Regions from separate parts of the Dehalobacter sp. MCB1 genome, predicted to be linked through region 2. Evidence: predicted binding sites of a transcription regulator. Region 2 holds the regulator's gene; the other holds the start of a gene.
What was found. The regulator NrdR, encoded in region 2, represses ribonucleotide reductase genes. The targets are predictions, from matches to a motif close to CACNANATNTNGTG.
Positions count from the first base shown of each region.

Region 1: the regulator NrdR is predicted to act here: its motif matches at 1,922-1,935, upstream of A7K50_RS09075 (vitamin B12-dependent ribonucleotide reductase).

Region 1 is NZ_LXPC01000012.1:270,034-274,470, reverse strand. It holds gene A7K50_RS09090 (HD domain-containing phosphohydrolase) at 1-765, opposite strand, end outside; gene A7K50_RS09085 (DUF1294 domain-containing protein) at 917-1,192, opposite strand; gene A7K50_RS09080 (zinc-ribbon domain containing protein) at 1,520-1,819, shown strand; gene A7K50_RS09075 (vitamin B12-dependent ribonucleotide reductase) at 2,013-4,406, shown strand.
Region 2 is NZ_LXPC01000009.1:179,183-183,619, forward strand. It holds gene metH (methionine synthase) at 1-303, shown strand, start outside; gene A7K50_RS06355 (hypothetical protein) at 371-1,114, opposite strand; gene nrdR (transcriptional regulator NrdR) at 1,392-1,850, shown strand; gene A7K50_RS06365 (ribonucleoside triphosphate reductase) at 1,933-4,056, shown strand; gene A7K50_RS06370 (anaerobic ribonucleoside-triphosphate reductase activating protein) at 4,148-4,437, shown strand, end outside.

The DNA of each region.
Region 1 (4,437 bases), on a different contig from region 2:
CGCTGAACTGCCGGCTAGGATTTGAGCCCCTTTAACGGTATGGGTCTTCATTTTTTCCCAATCATCAGGCGTGAGTTTACCTGGTGTCAGCAGTACTTCGTCGGGAATGCCAATTTTCCCGATATCATGCAGCGTACTGGCATGAAACATTAGTTCACAGTCTTTTTCCGGCAGTCCATAGGCTTTGCCAAGTTCATACGTGTATTTGCTCATTCGCACAATGTGATTTCCTGTCTCGCTGTCCCGGAATTCTGCGGCTCTCGCCAGCCTGTGGATCAGTTCGACCTGCAGATCTTCCAGTTCTTTTGTTCTCTCTTGGACTTTATTGACTAGTCTGCGATTGTTCTGTTTGATTTCGTTGTTCAGTAAACGTATTTCCAGTATATTTTTGATTCGCATCAGAACTTCAGCATAATCGAAAGGCTTGCCAATAAAATCTTTGGCGCCAAGCGTCAATGCCTTCAGTCTGTGTTCCTGATCGTTGTAGGCTGTAATTGCAATAATGGGAAGGAAGTCATCCTCTTTGACTGCATTTAACTGCTCCATGACCTCAAATCCGTCAAGATAAGGCATCCTTAAATCCATTAAAATCAGATCGGGATAATGCTCCCGATATAAGGATAGGGTTTCCCTGGAATCAGTGGTGGACATGATATTGCTGTATCCCGACATCTTTAACAGTTTTTCAAGTAACAAAATATTTACGGAATTATCGTCGACAATCAGTATTCTGGCCCTTGAAATACTATCAGTATTTATCTTCATCCGCCTCCCAATCTTTCACATGTCAACTGCTTATTAACAAGGACTTTTTCCAGTTAGCCGGTCGGCTGGTCACTATATCTTAATATACCTCATTCTTATGGGAAATTCTAGATAAAAAATGTTTATCCTTGGAATCTCTACAATTTTTTCTCTAACATTTTTGCAGAAAGTAAGCTATAACAGATATATTCAATATGATCAGGACAGGGATGCCGTATACAAAGGCCTTATGCTGAGTTTTATGCCTAAAGAAACGCATGGCCAGATAGATCCCGGGAGCACCGAATATCAGTCCTGTAAGAAAGAAATGGCGTTCAGGAACCCGTCGACCTCCCCGTTTGGCCTTATATTTATCCCACCCTATAACGGTAAAACCATAAATATTTACCAGGATAATATATCCCCATATAAGCCAGATACACTCCACATCTGCAGCCTCCCTTGTTAGCTAGTAACATTCATGATCAAAATCATACCATGAATAAAGTAGAAAAAAAATACGCAGGAAGATGCCTGAAAAGATATTGAGACTTAATAGGACAAAATTTAAAGATTAATAGAAAAGATACTGAGACGTTTGAAAAATCAGGCAGAATACTTTATACTTTGTTTTGACAATTTGCATTTTTTTAGTTATACTAAGTATTGCTCGTTAATATTTGAGGGATTAGAAGACCTTCTCGACTGCCTCAGGCTCAGGGAAGATGTCGAATCAACTTCCAATGAGGCGGGTAATAAATCTAGGAGGTCATTTATGTATAATGACAAAACACTAAGTTGTAAAGACTGTGGCCGTGAATTCACTTTTTCTGCATCCGAGCAGGAATTCTACGCTGAAAAAGGATTTACGAACGAACCAGGCCGCTGCCCCGAATGCCGTTCAGCAAGAAAAGCGCAGAGCAGAAATGGTGGCTATTCACGCCCTCAACGTGAAATGTTTCCTGCTGTTTGTTCCGCTTGTGGCAAAGAAACCACAGTACCTTTCCAACCTACTGGTGACAAACCTGTTTATTGCCGGGATTGCTACCAACCCCGCTCCAGAAACAACTGGTAATTTAATTGTTATCAGACCCTTCCGGGTATCTTACCTGGGAGGGTTTTTGTTTTGGGAGCCTATTTATTTTTTATGATTAATTTTCCATTTTACCCCCTTGACTACCAGATATAGTATCTGTAAACTTGATATAGTACTACTTGTAGTCTGCTAACCGGATTTATCGTCCGAATGAATTTTGGAGGTATAAACATTGCGTAACAATACGGAAGTCTGGAAAAAGTGGCCCAAAGCCAATCTTTCGCCGAATGCCAGAGTTGTCCTGGAACGGAGATATTTGAAGCAGGAAAATGACCAAAAATGTGAGACGCCGGAAGCCATGTTTTACCGGGTTGCTTCGGTCATTGCCGGCGCTGAAGAAAAGTATGGTAAGAATCCGCAGGAAATTCAGGATTTGACCAAAGAATTTTACACCGTCATGGCTAATTTGGAGTTTATGCCGAATTCACCAACACTGATGAACGCCGGGCGTGACCTTGGACAGTTAAGTGCTTGCTTTGTTTTGCCGGTCGGGGACAGTATGGAGGATATATTTGATGCACTGAAACATGCAGCAATCATCCATAAGTCAGGTGGCGGAACAGGCTTTAACTTTTCCCGGCTGCGCCAGAAGAACAGCATGGTGCGTTCCACCGGCGGGGTTGCTTCCGGTCCTGTTTCGTTTATGAAAGTTTTTAATGCCGCTACGGAGGCTGTCAAGCAAGGAGGAACAAGACGCGGTGCCAACATGGGCATTCTTCGGATCGACCACCCGGATATACTAGAATTTATCAGCTGCAAAGAAGATAACCGGGATATCAACAATTTCAATATTTCGGTTGCTGTAACGGAATCATTTATGAAAGCTGTGGAAAATAACACCGAATATGATCTGATTGATCCCCATTCGGGTAAGCCGGCAGGCAAGCTCCCTGCCAAACAAGTTTTCACTAAAATTGTGGACCATGCTTGGCGGAACGGCGAGCCGGGCATGATCTTTATTGACCAAATGAACCGAGATAATCCGACGCCGCATGTCGGTGTGATTGAGGCTACCAACCCCTGTGGCGAACAACCCTTACTCCCCAATGAAGCGTGCAATCTTGGCTCCATTAATTTAAAACTAATGACGGCGGAAAAGGACGGAAAGACCGTCATTGACTGGGAGCGTTTGGGTTACGTCACAAGACTCGCAACCCGTTTTCTCGATGATGTGATTGATGTTAACCAATATCCTCTTCCTGTGATCGAAGAAATGGTCAAAGGAAATCGTAAAATTGGCCTGGGTGTAATGGGTTTTGCAGATTTGCTGATTCTTCTGCAGACATCCTATATTTCCGAAGAAGGCACAGCCTTCGCCGAAAAGATTATGGAATTCATCCGTACCGAATCCCGTATAGAGTCCCAGCGACTGGCCAAGGAACGCGGTACCTTTCCTAATTATCAGGGTTCCATTTATGACGGCAAGATTGAATTACGCAATGCTACACTGACTACGGTTGCCCCGACAGGGACGATATCGATGATCTGCGGTTCTTCCAGCGGCGTAGAGCCACTTTTTGCTGTGGCCTATACCAAAACGGTCATGGACGGTACGGCTCTTATTGAAGTCAATCCGCTTTTTGAAGATTATGCGCATAAGTATGGTTTTTACTCAAAGGATCTTATGGCCAAAATTGCCGAACGCGGTAACGTCTCCGGTTTGCCGGAAGTCCCGGAATGGGTACAGAAGGTCTTTGTTACTGCACAGGAGATCTCTCCTGAATGGCATATCCGGATTCAGGCTGCTTTTCAAAAATATACGGATAATGCGGTTTCCAAAACCATTAACTTTGCGAACTCAGCTACCTGCAAAGATGTTGCAGAAGCGTTTCGCCTGGCCTTTGAGCTTGGCTGCAAAGGTATTACGGTCTATCGGGACGGCAGCCGTGAGCAGCAGGTTCTTTCTGCCGGAACGAAAGAAACTACCAATCCGGCGGCTGATTCCAAAACAACGGCTGAACCCGGGACAACTGCAAAACCCGAGACCACCGCTGAATCTGAATTAACCGTATCTGCACCGGTGCCGACCATTAAGCCGAGGCCCCGCCCACCGGTGACTGTCGGCGTCACTGAAAAGATTAAAATTGGCTGCGGTAATCTCTATGTTAGCGTAAACGCCGATGAAACCAGTATCTGTGAAGTGTTTACCAATACGGGAAGAGCCGGCGGCTGTTCCTCCCAATCCGAAGCAACCTCACGTCTAATCTCAATTGCGATGCGTTCGGGCATCTCTGTTGATGCTATCATTGAGCAGATTCGTGGAATTCGCTGCCCCGCCTGTATCCGAAGAGAAGGTGTCAACGTCACCTCGTGCCCTGATGCAATTTCGCGGGTAATCAAAAAGTATAAGGATATCGGCGTAAACGGTAATTCTGCAATTATCAACCGCAATAAAACGGAAGAACCTATTCTTTCGGATGATTTGAAAAAAACTGAAAAAGCTGTCATTAAAAAAGCTCAGGCCACCGTCGCGATCGACAATGCCTGCCCTGAATGCGGAATGCCCGTAAATCACGAAAGCGGCTGCATGGTCTGTATTCACTGCGGATATTCCAAATGCGGGTAAAATAACGACTTCTAAAAAAATACACAGTCAT
Region 2 (4,437 bases):
GACAAGGGTGAATACCTGAAGTCTTTTCTTCTTCAGGTTCTGGCTCTGGAGCTGGCTGAAGCATTTGCTGACATCATACATGAAAAAATGCGTAAAATCTGGGGGATTGACAACGGCATCCGGGTTTCTCCGGGTTACCCGATCTACCCTGCACTGGAAGAACAGGCCAAGCTATTCAGACTGCTGAAACCGGAGGAGATTGGGATAACGCTGACAGAGAATTTCATGATGGACCCCGAAGCGTCTGTTAGCGCTGTTGTTTTTTCTCATCCCGAAGCTAAAATATTTAATATTAACCGTTGATCTCTGTAATAGATGCTAATAGATGCATGAAATCCCGTCTCGAGACTGAGGCGGGATTTCAAATTTTTCAAAAACCATAGTTTTGTCTTCTTCTATTAAATAGACTTGAAGCATAATTCTGATTTTGATCAAATAGTTCATAAGGATTTTGGACAGTTGGATTTTGAATAACAGGCTGAGCGAAGGTACTCGGTGCTTCCTGATTAGGAGAAGGAACTACCGGCCCGGGGACAATTTGGTTCTGCGGATGGATCCCAGTTGGAAAAGACTGAAGGTTTTTACCAAAACTAAACAAGCCTCTCCGTGTTTTTTGGCGCTGTCTATTTTGCTTTTCAATCTTTTTTTCTGCTTTGATTTGTTTTCTCGTGCGCACACCTGCTTCAGGTCCTATTCCGGTTTCTGTTCTTTTTGTCCTTTTTCTACCTTTACTTGTATTAGTAACTGTACCTGAACCTGAACCTGTGCTTATTCCAGTACCAGTACCATTTCCTGTTTCTGTCATCATTGTCTTTATTCCTGTGCCACTGTTTGCCTGGGGATTTCCGGGCAAGAGAAATGAAGGGGAATTTCCTTTGAAAATGACTTTGTTAATAAGCGGATAGCCGACCCGGTTCAACAAAAAGGTACCGGTCTTACGGGCTACAGGAATACCTATTCTTTTAGCAAGTGGAAGTCCGACTTTCCTGGCAATGGGCATGCCAATCTTTTCAGCAACGAGGGGGCCAACTTTACCGGCGATGTATGGCTGAAGTTCCCTCAGTACAATCGGTGCAACTTTTTGCAGAAGATAGGAGGGTTGACCAATACTCATGGGGATTCCTCCTTATGGTTATCATGGAATATATTTACAATAAAAGGATATGTTTTTTTGACGGAAGTGTGTTTGTCTTGATTTATTTATTTTGCAATGATTTGGGACTTAAGTAATGTTCTGCATAAAATCTTCAAGAACTAAAATCGCAAGCAAAACGTAAAATTATCCATATAGAAGGCCTTAGATGCATAAAAACGCCCATAAAAGGCGATTGCTTACTATATATGGTATTGATAAAATAAGGAGTATACAAGATATAGGAAGGATGAGGGTATTGCGCTGTCCTTTTTGCCAGAGCGACGACACGAAGGTGTTGGATTCCAGACAAATTGAGGAAGGTACTGCTATCCGACGCAGACGGGAATGCGATGTCTGCACAAAGCGTTTTACGACGTATGAGCGCTACGAGGATTTTCAGCTGATTGTCGTGAAAAAGGATGGCAGAAGAGAGCCCTTTTCCCGTCACAAACTGTTATCGGGTTTGAACAAGGCCTGTGAAAAACGCCCCGTGTCCACTGAGCAGCTGGAAACAATGGTCACTGATATCGAAAGAGAAATGCGTGATATCAACGATCGCGAAGTGCCGAGCGAACTGGTCGGCGAAGCCGTCATGAAAAAACTGTTTGAAATAGATGAGATTGCGTATATTCGCTTTGCTTCTGTTTACAGGCAGTTCAAAGATATTCAGAAGTTTATGGAGGAGTTGAACGGACTGGTAAAGCGTCGCAAATAAAACAGTCCCCCAATTGAGATCCTTGCGATAAAGACAGGATATCCATGCAAATAAATATATATGGGAGCAGGAGGACTAAGCCATGTACGTTGTGAAAAGGGATGGAAGAAGAGAAATTTTTAATCAAGAAAAGATTCGCAAGGCGGTAGAAAAGGCTTTTATCGCTACCGAAACCCCCAATGTCACGAACTGGGCGAAGATCGTTACCGACAGGGTATTCTCAGAATTGGAAGCTGCTTACAGCAAGAATGAAGGCTTCCAAATCGAGCAGATTCAGGACAAAGTCGAAGATGTCCTGATGCAGACAGGAAATACCAATGTCGCCAGAGCATATATCCGGTACCGCTTCCAGCATGAAATCATCCGCAATCAGGAAAGTGCCAAAAACGATAACAATCAATTATTCTCCGACTACCTGGGGCTGGGAACCTGGGAAATCAAAGAGAATTCCAATATGGGATTTTCGGTTCAAGGGCTTAACCGGTTTGTAACCAGCAAAGCGACTAATGCTTTTTGGCAGTCCCTGCTTCCGGCTGAAGTTGGCAAAGCGCACGATTCCGGTGCCTTACATAATCATGACATGGGAGACCTTGCTCCATATTGCGTCGGTTGGGATCTCAAAGATCTGCTTTTGGTGGGCTTTAGGGGCGCGGAAGGCAAGACGACCTCCAGACCGGCCAAACACTTCCGTTCCGCACTCGGACAGATCGTTAATTTCGTTTATACCTTACAGGGAGAAGCTGCCGGTGCTCAGGCACTCTCCAGCTTTGATACCTATCTTGCTCCGTTCGTCAGAGTAGATAACCTTGATTATAAACAAGTCAAGCAGGGGATTCAGGAATTTATTTTCAATGTCAATGTCCCGACCAGGGTAGGTTTCCAGTCTCCATTCTTTAATATTACGCTCGATGTGCGGGCGGCCGAATCGGCCATTAAAGATGAACCTGCTGTGGTTGACGGCAAATTTCTGGATACGCCGTACCGGGAATATCAAGCTGAAATGGATATCATCAATATGGCGTTCTGTGAGGTCATGCTGGAAGGGGACGCTGACGGCAATATTTTTAGCTTCCCGATCCCGACGTATAACATCACGAAGGGCTTTGACTGGAACAGTGAAGTATCGAGAGCGATCTTCAAAATGACCGATAAATACGGAATCCCGTATTTTGCGAACTTTATTAACTCCGATATGAATCCAGAGGACGCCAGAAGCATGTGCTGCCGTCTGCGTCTGGACAACAGGGAACTCAGAAAACGCGGCGGTGGCCTGTTCGGGGCCAATCCGCTCACAGGAAGCATTGGCGTTGTAACCCTGAACCTGCCGTTGTACGGCTATCTGGCTAAAGGCAACTGGGATCAGTTCATCACATTGATTGATAACCACATGAACATCGCCCGGTCCTCGTTGCAGACCAAACGTAAAACGCTGGAGATCCTGACGGACAACGGCTTATATCCCTATACCAAATTTTATCTGAGAGATATTAAAAAACGATTTGGCAAGTACTGGACGAACCACTTCTCGACGATCGGTCTGGTCGGCATGAATGAAGCGATCCGTAATTTTACCTCGGACGCCGATGACATCACCACTGTTTTCGGACAGAATTTTGCCAAGGAAACATTGAACTATATGAGAGACCGCATCCAGGAATTCCAGGAGCAAGACGGAGACCTCTATAACCTTGAGGCAACGCCCGCGGAAGGTACGAGCTACCGTCTGGCCAAAATCAACAAAAAGCATTATCCCGATATCATTACGGCTGGTGACAATGAACCCTATTACACGAACTCCACCCACCTGCCTGTGGGTTATACCAGCGACCTGTTCCGTGCCGTCGAGCTTCAGGATGGGCTGCAGACGCTTTATACCGGTGGGACCGTGCTTCACGGTTATCTGGCTGAAAGTCTCGATGATCTTGCCGTCGCCAAGGCCGTCGTACGCAGGGTGTTTGAGAACTTCCAGCTGCCGTATTTCACGCTGACCCCAACCTTCAGCATCTGTGAGGACCACAAGTATATCAAAGGTGAACATTTTAACTGTCCCGAGTGCGGCAGGGAAACCTTAGTCATGACGAGGGTCACCGGCTTCTATAGACCGGTCTCCGCCATGAATCCCGGCAAACAGGAAGAGAAACAAGAAACCGTAAAATACCGTGTTACGGGCGTCACGCCAAGTCTGTTTGACGGGGTAGCGAAATAAGGGTAAGTTGTCACAACGTATCTATTTTATGCAGAAACTTTTACGAGTACAGGTATTTAGTATAAAGCAGAACAAGGATTGGTGATCGCAGATGCTAATGGATATTGAACCTTTCTCTCTTGTCGATTATCCTGGACATATCGTAGCAACGGTCTTTTTTGGAGGTTGTAATTTCCAGTGTGGCTACTGCCATAACCCTGCTTTGGTCAACAAGAAGGAGAAGTCGCGGACTTCTCCTTCTGCTGTCATTGAATTTATGAAGACCAGGAAAGGATTACTGGACGGTGTTTGTCTTACTGGCGGGGAGCCGCTTTTATCCCCGGATCTGAATCCCTTTGTAAGAGAGGTCAAAGCGCTCGGTTTCAAGGTGAAATTGGATAC